DNA from 3 places in the Arthrobacter ginsengisoli genome. Region 3 is predicted to be linked to each of the others. Evidence: riboswitches for the same ligand, from Rfam matches in the RefSeq annotation. Region 3 holds a riboswitch; each other region holds the start of a gene.

Region 1 (3,265 bases), on a different contig from region 3:
GACGCCGGCCTCGGCCCGGGCCGCCGGGCGGGTGCCCGGCTCGGATTTGATGATGGAGGAGTCCGCCAGGAACGGCGCCTTGTTGGTGGCCGCGGCGAACTTCGAGCCAAACTCGCCGAAGGACAAGTGCTGTGCCTTGTTCTCGACCAGGCCGAAACTGGCGATGTCCCAGAAAGCGGTGGACCCGCCGACGCCGAGAATGACCTCGTAGCCCTCGGGGGCCCGGAAGAACTCGCTAAGCCCGGTCCGGACCGATCCCACGAGGTTCTTGACCGGCGCCTGGCGGTGGGAGGTGCCCAGGAGCTTGGATGCCGCGGCGAGGGCCGACAGCTGTTCCGGGCGGACCTTGGAGGGCCCGGCGCCGAACCGGCCGTCCTTGGGCAGGAGGTTTGCGGGAATCGTGATGCTCGTGTCACTCACTGTGGCTCCAATTTTCGGCAGGTTCTTAGGTGCGGTTCGGGAGGTGGCCCGTCAGGGTGGCTGCGGCGAAGCCACCGTTTCATTCTGCCTGACTCCCCGGCGGGGGAGGCAAAAGCCACCGTCACAGTCCGGTCACTGAGATTATCCGGAGTAATTCAAAATAGGCTAAGCTGGCCTGCGAACGTACGGCGGACCCCGCCAGGGCGCCAGCAGCACGCGGTACGGTGGGAATCATGCAAGGACGGCGCTCGAGGAGCTGAGCTGAATGACGGATCTGATCGATACAACCGAGATGTATCTCCGGACCATTCTTGAACTTGAAGAAGAAAACATCGTTGCCCTCCGCGCCCGGATCGCCGAGCGGCTGCGCCACTCCGGCCCGACTGTTTCCCAGACCATTGGACGCATGGAGCGCGACGGACTGGTGGTTGTTTCCGGCGACCGGCACCTTGAACTGACCGAAACCGGCCGGAAACGTGCCATCGAAGTGATGCGCAAGCACCGGCTGGCCGAGCGGCTGCTCGCCGACGTGATTGGGCTCGACTGGGCGTACGTCCATGAGGAAGCCTGCCGCTGGGAACACGTTATGAGCGAACGCGTGGAGCGGCGGATCTTCGAACTGCTCAACCACCCCACCGTCTCGCCCTATGGCAACCCGATTCCCGGCCTCGCCGAACTGGGCGGCCTGCCTTCCCAGCCCCACGCGGGCGGCGTCGTGAACCTGCTGGAGGCCATGGCCGGCTACGGCCCGGATTCCCGGGTCAGGGTCAGCCGGCTCGCCGAGCCCATCCAGGTGGAACCGGAACTGCTCGTCCAGCTCGACGAGGGCGGCATCCGCCCGGGCGCATCCGTGTCGCTGGAGCGGGTGGGGGAGTACATCTCGGTGCGCGTGCCGGACATCGAAGGCGCACTGGAGCTGCCGCCTGAGGTTGCAGCCCACGTCTTTGTCACCGTCGATTAGTCGCCATTAACTGGCCGGTCATGGGACGACCCATGAGTTGTGCACAGGCTGGATAACGGATTTATCTCTGGGCGGCTTAATCGCCTATAGTTGGTCACTAGTACCGATACCAAAGCGTTACCTGATCCGAAGCCGAGCTCTGCCAGCGGATCAGTCGCAGAACCACCTTTCTGGCAGGGGCGGGGGAACCACTTCCGGCTGTTCTACAGCCTTGGGGTGAAGTCCGTCAGCGGCAAGCACATTCCACCGAGGGACTCTTTTGGATGCCTCTGTGCCTGGATGCTTGCTACGGCGGACCGGGTCTTTGATCTCTCTGACCCGAATCCGACAGCTAACTCCGCAGGCTCTCCAGAGAGGAACCGTTTTTTGACCACCCAGACCGCCAGGGGCCGCCGTCGTGCGACCGGTCCCGCTCCGGAGCCCCGTCCGGCCGTCGCCGTCCTGGCTGACCGCCCACGCGACGCGCACCGTGACGAACGCCGGGGCCGGCGCAGCCCGTTCCGCCAGGTAACTGACTTCGCCGCCGCCAGCGGCGTAGGGCAAAAGGCCGGCATCGCCCTGGCCGCCACGGGACTGGTCCTCACTGTCACGGTCCCCGCCACGGGCCCCGTCATGGCCACGGACGGCTCCGCTGCCGGCTCCATCTCCGCCGCGGTCCAGCCGGACGTCACCGCCGCAGAGGCCAAGATCGACTTCAGCCGCACCTCCGTCACGACGCAGGGCGACCCGGACGGAAAGCTCAAGGAGTTGCTCAGCGCCCAGTCCGTCGGCTCGATTACCCGAGCGGCCTCCGCGGGCAGCCTCGGGGCACCCCTTGACCAGTTGAAAACCGCGTCGCCGTTCGGATACCGCGTCAGCCCCATCACGGGCGGCTCCGGGGAGTTCCACCGCGGCCAGGACTACGCCGCCCAGTGCGGCACCGCCGTCCATGCGGCCGCGAGCGGCACCGTGACCTTCACCGGCTGGCATCCCTACGGTGGCGGAAACCGGGTGGTGGTCGACCACGGCAACGGCCTGGAGACCACCTACAACCACCTGTCGTCAGCCACCGTCAAGGTGGGCCAGCAGGTCTCCCGCGGCGATGTCGTGGCGATGAGCGGCACCACCGGCGCCTCCACAGGCTGCCATCTTCACTTTGAAGTCATGGTCAACGGCGAAGTCGTTGACCCGACCGGCTGGCTTTAACAAAGCTGATCGGACGCTCTCGCATTCCTTTGACACGCCGTGATCTGAATGTGACATCGAGTCCCAACTGTTGTAGGTTTGAGCTACGCCAACTTTTCCGAAGTTGGCGCTCTTGAGTGGATTGCCTAGCTCTGCCACCGCTCAAGGTCCGTTCGCATTACATCGTCTGGCAGGGGCGGGGGAACCAATTTTGGTCTTCGTAAGAAGGCCTTGGGGTTAAGTCGCAACGCTTCCCAGGAAGCAGCGCGGCCGGTTGACTCCCATCCGAATCCGACAGCTCACCTCGCAGGCATTGGGAGAGGCTACTTTCGTGTCTTCACGCCACAATGCTGCGCGTCACCGCGCTTGCGCGGCTCTTACGAGCCCGCTGGAATCCAATCTCCGTGTCGCCCTTGCCGGTGCCCGGAACGGATTCCGTGCCGCCGACTCAATCTCTGCTGAGTCCGGCCCGCAGGCCAAGCACCTGCACGCAGTTCCCGCTTTTGGCGCGTCTTCGCAGTACACCCTTCGCTAAGTAACCCATTTCGGGGCGATCCGGCGTACCCCCAAGATGCCGGAGCGTCCTCAGCCCGCGCCCAAAAAGCGCGGACCCAGGATCACGAAAGAGAGAACTTAATGACTACTCGTGCAAACGCACGGCACCGCGCCGAGGTCACCAAGACCAACTCGCTGGCCGTCATTGCCAAAGCTGTCGGCGAC
Region 2 (3,265 bases), on a different contig from region 3:
GCAACGTCGGCTGACGCCACAGGCTGGTTCGCAGGCATGGTTGTCCTTCTCAAATTGGGAACGCGGTACGGCTTCAGTTTCCTTATTCTGCCCCGGGCTCAGCCTAGCGCAAGAGGGCGCGCCCGTAGGAGCTGGATCACGTACGCTGGAACCTGGCAGCCCGGCGAAGGAGTCCTCAATGCGCAAGGTCATTCTGATGATGCAGGTGTCATTGGACGGATTCATGGAGGGTCCGGACCGGGACCTGAGCTGGCACCGGGTCGATGAAGAACTGCACAGCCACTTCAACGAGCTGCTCCGGACCATGGGAGCCTTCCTCGACGGCCGGGTCACCTATGAACTGATGGCCGGATACTGGCCGACTGCGGACCAGGACCCCTCAAGCTCCGCCCCGGAGGCCGAGTTCGCGGGAATCTGGCGGGACATGCCGAAGATTGTCTACTCCAGGACCCTGGTGACGGCGGATTGGAACACCGAGGTGGTGCGCGACGTCGTCGCCGAGGACGTCGCCAGGCTCAAGGAACAGCCCGGCGGCGACCTCGCACTTGGCGGTGCCGATCTCGCGGCGGCCTTCCGGCGGCTCGGCCTGATCGACGAGTACCGGATCTATGTGCACCCGGTGCTGGTCGGGCGCGGCAAGCCGCTGTTCCAGCAGATGGAAGACATGACGCCGCTCCGGCTGCTGGAGACCCGCACCTTCGGCAACGGTGTGGTGCTGCTGCGGTACGCGGCGGAGCCGGACACCGGGCAGGCAGAAGGCCGGTGATCCACTGCCCCCAAGGCAACCGATCGACCGGCCTTCTGTGCGCTGGCGGTACTGCTAGCCGGCGCGGACGAACGTCACGGGGCCCGTGGCGGTCAGCCAGGACAGCGGGTGCGCCATAGTGGCGTTCACGCCGTTCATGCCGCCACTGATGGCCTGGCCGTTACCGGCGTAGATGGCAACGTGGCCGGACTGGACGATGATGTCGCCGGGCAGGGGTGCTGCGACTACCTTGCCGTATTTCAGGAAGGCCTGCGGGCCGATGTTACCGACCGGGATGCCGGCGGCGTTCAGGGCCTTCTCCACCATGGCGGTGCAGTCCTGCGTGATGCCGATCTGGCCATAGGCCACGGACAGCAGGGTGGCGTTGACTCCACCGGCCGCCGGGGCAGGCGCAGCGGCGGGAGCGGCCTGGACCTTGACGGTCGCCTTGGCGGCCGCCGGTGCTGCGGGGGCCGCGGCCGGTGCTGCCGGGGCCTTCGGAGCGGCTACGGGCTTGGGCGCCTCCACCACGGGAGCCGGGGCAGTCTCAACGGCCGGGCGCTCGAAGGTGATCTGGACGGCGGAGTCCGCCATGACCGGCGCGGAGACCTGGCCCTGGATGTCGACGGACGACGCCGGGGCGGCGTCGCGCTGGGTTGGAGCATCGGCGGCGTTGGCGGCCATGGCGCCGCTAAGCACCATTCCGGAAGCGGCTACGAGTACTGCGGCCTGGCGGCCGATGGTGCCGGCGGTGCGGCGGTTGCTGCGAACGGCGGCGTGTTTGGGCGCACGGGTATTGCTAAAAGTCATTAAAGGAGCCTCTCCCAATGCCTGCGAGGTGAGCTGTCGGATTCGGATGGGAGGCACCCGGCCGCACACTCGGGCCCGACGATGGCGGGCCGTGCGGCTTCACCCCAAGACCCCTGGAGAACAGCGGGTCAAAAGTGGTTTCCCCGTCTCTGCCGGACGTTGCTGCGAGTTATCCCCACGCCGCGGCAGAGTTAGGCAATCGGCTGGGGAGAGCCTGTCTCGGAAACAACAGGCACGCTTCAACGGTAACGGAATGATCACGACAAGTCACATTGAGGTAACTGCCGGAGCGGTTGGCGGGGGTCCCGAGGCTGACACCCAGGAGTGAGGCTCCAGGTCCCCTCCCGGGGAGGGTCAAGCTCCGATTCCCGCAGGTCAGACTCACATTGCCGCCCCAGAGCAGCGGCGCTCGCCGCCCATCATTCCGATGCCGGAAACGCCCGGTGAAAGTGTGATCTTAATCCCAGAAGGCCGGCGGTGCCCGAGGTTCCAGCGGGTCGTCGATGTGTTCGTAGGACCCGGTTCCGGTGACCGCTTCCGGAATCACGCAACCCGCGGCGGACGCCACCCCAGGCATAGGATGATGCCATCACCGTTCCCGCAAGCGGAGGCCCGAAAATGAACAGCCCTGAAGCCGCCAGGCACTGTGTCGCCATCTGCCAGCTGAGCAATCAGCGGCCGGAGGACTTCAACGTCAATACCGAACTGTTGGTCCTGGAAAACGGGGAAATCCATGTGTCCACGTGGGACGCCGAGCCCCGCGACGGCGGATTCGACGTCCACGTCCTGAATGACCGGGTGGACGCCCTCGGCTTTATGGTGATCACCGATTGGGAGTTCTTCGACGAAAAGGCCTACGCCGTCGTGGAGCGCCGCCCGGGCAGCTGACCGCAACCTTTCCAGCGACGCCAGGGAGGTTTGCCTCTGACGTCGTTGTTAGGCCGCCCCGGTGGAGTCCAGCCATTGGTGAAGGGAGGAATTGAACAGCCCGGGATGAGTGAAAGGCATTCCGTGCCCCACGCCCTGGTGGACCTGTAGTGTGCAGTTCCGGAATTTCGCCTGGTGGTCTTCCAATCCGCGCAAGAGCCGGGTGTCCTCCTTGTCACCGGCCATCAGGATCGCCGGCCGTGAAGAGCCCAAAGCCTCAGGAGGAACGACGAACGAGAAATTGGCATGTATTAGGCGCTTGAGCGTTCCGGCGGATATAGACCGCGATAAGACGTAGTAGTCCTCGAACCTGGTTAGGGGAATGCCGAGTTGAGCCGCCTGGGCGCTGGCGAAGCGGCGGTTCCGGCACAGCGGTGCGGAAGCCGCGGCGAGCAGGCTGAGAGCCGCTGCTCCGCGCCACGGGCTCAGAAGGGAGCTGACCACCACGAGGCGCTCGACATGCTCAGGGTAGGACGCTGCCAGCTGGATCGCGATCTGACCGCCAAGGGAAAAGCCAATGACAGTGACCGGGCGGGCTCGTTCCAAAAGGCCGACCTCGTGTGCGACTGCATCTGCGGCTCCGGCGTGCGTGGAAAAGGTGCCATCGCCCTGCGGATGATGCCCCGGAAGACAAGGGGTAAGGACAGTGAAATCACGAGCGAAGCTGGCATTTTGCTCCGCCCACATCCACGGTCCAACTCCGCCGCCGTGAATGAACACGAGGGTAGGACGTTTCCCTTCGGACTTTGCCGTCATATCGCCAGTCTTCCAGAGCCGGTGCGG
Region 3 (3,265 bases):
CGTCCCGGGTCTGGGCGACGCCGGCGACCGCCTCTATGGCGTGGCGGGCTAAGCCAGCCGTTCGGTCGGGGACCCGTCCCCGCGGCGGTTCCCCCGGGGTTGAAATTTTCCTTCCGGAACAGACCATCCCGGGTTAGCCTGAGCCCCATGGACTGGAAACTTGAACTTGTCTTTGTCCCGGTGTCCGATGTGGACCGCGCCAAGGATTTCTACGTCAACAAGGTGGGCTTCAACGCCGACTTCGACGAGCGGCCGATGGACGGCATCCGCTTCGTTCAGCTGACCCCGCCGGGCTCCGGCTGCTCGATCGCCATTGGTGAGGGCCTCAGCGATGCGCCCCCCGGCACCGCCCCCAGCATGCAGCTTGTGGTCAGCGATATCGGGGCGGCCCACCAGCAGCTCAAGGACAACGGCGTGGACGTCAGCGACATCGATGTCCAGGACTGGGGTCATTTCGTCTATTTCGCCGATCCCGACGGCAACAAATGGGCAGTGCAGTACATCCCCAACCGCGGTGGCGGCTAGATCTTCCCTTCGGGAAGGCCGGACCGGCTGCAAAAAGACCAGAAGTTGTTAGTACCAGTTGTTGGCGTAGTGGAAGTTCAGGGCGCCGCAGGGTGAGCCGTAGCGGTCCTTCACGTACTTCAGGCCCCAGTTAATCTGCGTGCGGTAGTTGGTCCGGTAGTCCGCGCCCGCGCTGGCCATCTTCTCTGCCGGCAGGGACTGGACCACGCCGTAGGCGCCGCTGCTCGGGTTGGTGGCAGTCGTCTCCCAGTCCGATTCCTTGGTCCAGAGCTTCATCAGGCACTGCATCTGGCCGGCGGCCCAGCCGTAGGAGCCCAGCTGGCCGGCGGCGTAGGCCTGCGCGCCGGCAGGGTCATTGACGGCAACGGGGGCGGGCGCCGGTGCGGGCTCCGGAGCCGGCACGGCGGCCGGGGCCGGGGCAGCGACCGGTGCCGGCGGAGCCGCCGGGGCGGGTGCTTCGGCGGGCTTCACCTCGGCGGACGGGGCCGCGGCGCCACCGGTGGGGATCACGGCCTGGTTCGCGACCCGGACGCGTTCAAAGTCCAGGTGCGTCAACGGATCCGCCGTCGCGGCGGCCTGGGTGTTGCGGGCGGCTGTTTCGGACGCGTGTCCCGCGGCCCCGGCCCCCACGATCACCGCGCAGGCGGCGGCAACAACCGCAGCCCGGCGGCCGGTGGATCCGATTTTGCCGGCAAACCGGGCCCGCATCGAAGCGGGCTTGGCTGGGTCTGCGCGGTGGCGCGACGGCTTGGAGCGGGTCGTTTCTGCAGCGCCGTCAGGGCGTGATTGTGCCTTGAAATCAGTCATGATCGCCTCTCAACGCCTGCGGAGTTAGCTGTCGGGTTCGGATGAGGTCACCCGGCCGCACGGAAGTTCACGTGTCGGCTTCACCCCAAGGGCGCAAGATGCAAATTGCCCGGGAACTCTGGGTCCCCCGCCTCTGCCTGGTGCAGCGGAATCCGGGAGGCGGCAGAGCTTGGCGTGCATCCGGATATGCGGGCCCAGTGATGGCCGCACCCTGAAGACCGTACAGGACCCGGGCGCCTAAGTCACATTTCGGTAACGGAGATCACGATGGCGGCGTGGCGTCTTGCAACCTCTCCGGCTCGTCCTCTGGCGCGGTCGGCGCTGCCGGCAGGCGCACGGTGAACTCCGTCCGTCCGGGGACCGACGTTACGCTGACGGTCCCGCCATGGGCCGCAGTAATCGACTGCACGATGGACAACCCCAGCCCGCTGGTTCCTTCGGCGGAGGCGCTGGTAACAGGGGCAGCGCCCTCGGGAGCAGCCGACGGCGAACGCGGCGGATGAAGCGGAAGGCTGGGGAGGGGCCGCCGCCCGAGTGCCTGCGTCGTGACGGCCACCGGATTCTTCCGGGAGGCGTCCGCGCGGGTGAAACGCGCAAAGACGCGGTCCACGAACTCGGGGGCGATTCCGGGGCCGTTGTCCGTCACCGTCACCACGGCGGTTCCGTCCGGCATGAGCTTCACACCGGTCACGACCGTCGTGCCCGGTCCGGTGTGCTTTCGCGCATTGGAGAGCAGGTTGGCCAGCACCTGGTGGAGCTGGGTCGCGTCGCCGCGGACCACCACGGGCTCCTCCGGGAGCTCCAGGTGCCAGACCCGGTCCGGTGCCATGACCTTCTCATCACTTACGGTCTCGACGGCCAGCTGGGTGAGATCCACCTCGCTGAGCTTCAGCGGCTGGCCCTCATCCAGCCGGGCGAGCAGAAGCAGGTCCTCCACCAGGGTTGTCATCCGCTCGGACTGGCTCTGCACCCGGGCGAGGGATTTCTCGCCGTCGGGGGTGAAGTGCTCGGTCATCCGCATCAGCTCGGTGTAGCCGCGGATGGCGGTCAGCGGCGTGCGCAGCTCATGCGAGGCATCCGCGACGAACTGGCGGACTTTCATCTCGCTCTTGTGCCTGGCCTCCAGCGCGTTGGACACATTGTCCAGCATCAGGTTCAGGGCATGCCCGACGCTGCCCACCTCGGTTCCCAGGTGTGCTGCGGACGCCGGAACGCGCATGGCAAGTCCCACTTCGCCGGCGTCGAGCGGCAGGCGGGAGACCTGGGTCGCCACCTCGGAAAGCTGGTCGAGCGGCTTCATGGTACGGCGGATCAGCGCCGTTCCGGCGAGGCCGATCACGACGAGGCCGCCGGCGGACACAAGCACCATGGTCCAGACCAGGGAGGCCAGTGTGTTCTGCTTCTCCGCAAGCGGCAACCCGGTCACTATCACGGCGCCGTCCGGGGACTCGGCCGCTACCAGCCGGTAGGCCCCGGCGGACAGCGTCCGGTCCACCGGCGCCGTCCGGGGGGTGAGTTTGAGGAGTACGGCGTCGTCTTCGTCCGTGAGGGACTTTCGGGTGGCATCCTCAGCGAGGAAGCCGGCACTGCGGACGGAATCCTCCACGATCCGGGCATTCAGGGTGCCAATTCCCTGGCCCCGTGCCTCCAGGGGATCGCCGCGGCCGCCGGAGCGGCCAAAGTCGCGGGCCCGGACCGCTGCCTGCTCCAGCTGCGTGTCGAGCTGTCTGGTCAGGAAGACGTTCATCGAGGCATAGCTGACGACGCCGACGGCACCGCAGATCGCCACGAGCAGGGCCATGGCCACGAGGACGAGCCGGGTGCGCAGGTGCCAGGTGGACGGGTTGCGCCAGCTGAGCCCGGAGGGGCGGATTCCGCCGGAGCGTTCATGCACGGATCAGTCCGCCGGCTTCAGGACATAGCCGGCGCCGCG

Evidence for each region. Region 3 has a riboswitch for cyclic di-AMP ahead of J2X01_RS14845 (aggregation-promoting factor C-terminal-like domain-containing protein). Riboswitches for the same ligand answer to the same signal wherever they lie in the genome.
Region 1: linked by a shared signal. The riboswitch ahead of J2X01_RS18560 (M23 family metallopeptidase) and the one ahead of J2X01_RS14845 (aggregation-promoting factor C-terminal-like domain-containing protein) in region 3 are both predicted to bind cyclic di-AMP.
Region 2: linked by a shared signal. The riboswitch ahead of J2X01_RS01310 (C40 family peptidase) and the one ahead of J2X01_RS14845 (aggregation-promoting factor C-terminal-like domain-containing protein) in region 3 are both predicted to bind cyclic di-AMP.

Annotation. Positions count from the first base shown of each region.
Region 1 is NZ_JAVDVQ010000023.1:39,895-43,159, reverse strand. Features, by position in the region: gene serC (phosphoserine transaminase) at 1-420, opposite strand, end outside; gene J2X01_RS18565 (iron-dependent transcriptional repressor DtxR) at 686-1,381, shown strand; cyclic di-AMP (ydaO/yuaA leader) riboswitch at 1,527-1,742, shown strand; gene J2X01_RS18560 (M23 family metallopeptidase) at 1,748-2,566, shown strand; cyclic di-AMP (ydaO/yuaA leader) riboswitch at 2,703-2,872, shown strand; gene J2X01_RS18555 (NlpC/P60 family protein) at 3,182-3,265, shown strand, end outside.
Region 2 is NZ_JAVDVQ010000001.1:278,974-282,238, forward strand. Features, by position in the region: gene J2X01_RS01305 (dihydrofolate reductase family protein) at 179-766, shown strand; gene J2X01_RS01310 (C40 family peptidase) at 821-1,555, opposite strand; cyclic di-AMP (ydaO/yuaA leader) riboswitch at 1,560-1,729, opposite strand; gene J2X01_RS01315 (hypothetical protein) at 2,174-2,443, shown strand; gene J2X01_RS01320 (alpha/beta fold hydrolase) at 2,492-3,238, opposite strand.
Region 3 is NZ_JAVDVQ010000013.1:48,535-51,799, forward strand. Features, by position in the region: gene upp (uracil phosphoribosyltransferase) at 1-52, shown strand, start outside; gene J2X01_RS14840 (VOC family protein) at 148-525, shown strand; gene J2X01_RS14845 (aggregation-promoting factor C-terminal-like domain-containing protein) at 574-1,332, opposite strand; cyclic di-AMP (ydaO/yuaA leader) riboswitch at 1,331-1,490, opposite strand; gene J2X01_RS14850 (sensor histidine kinase) at 1,595-3,226, opposite strand; gene J2X01_RS14855 (response regulator transcription factor) at 3,230-3,265, opposite strand, start outside.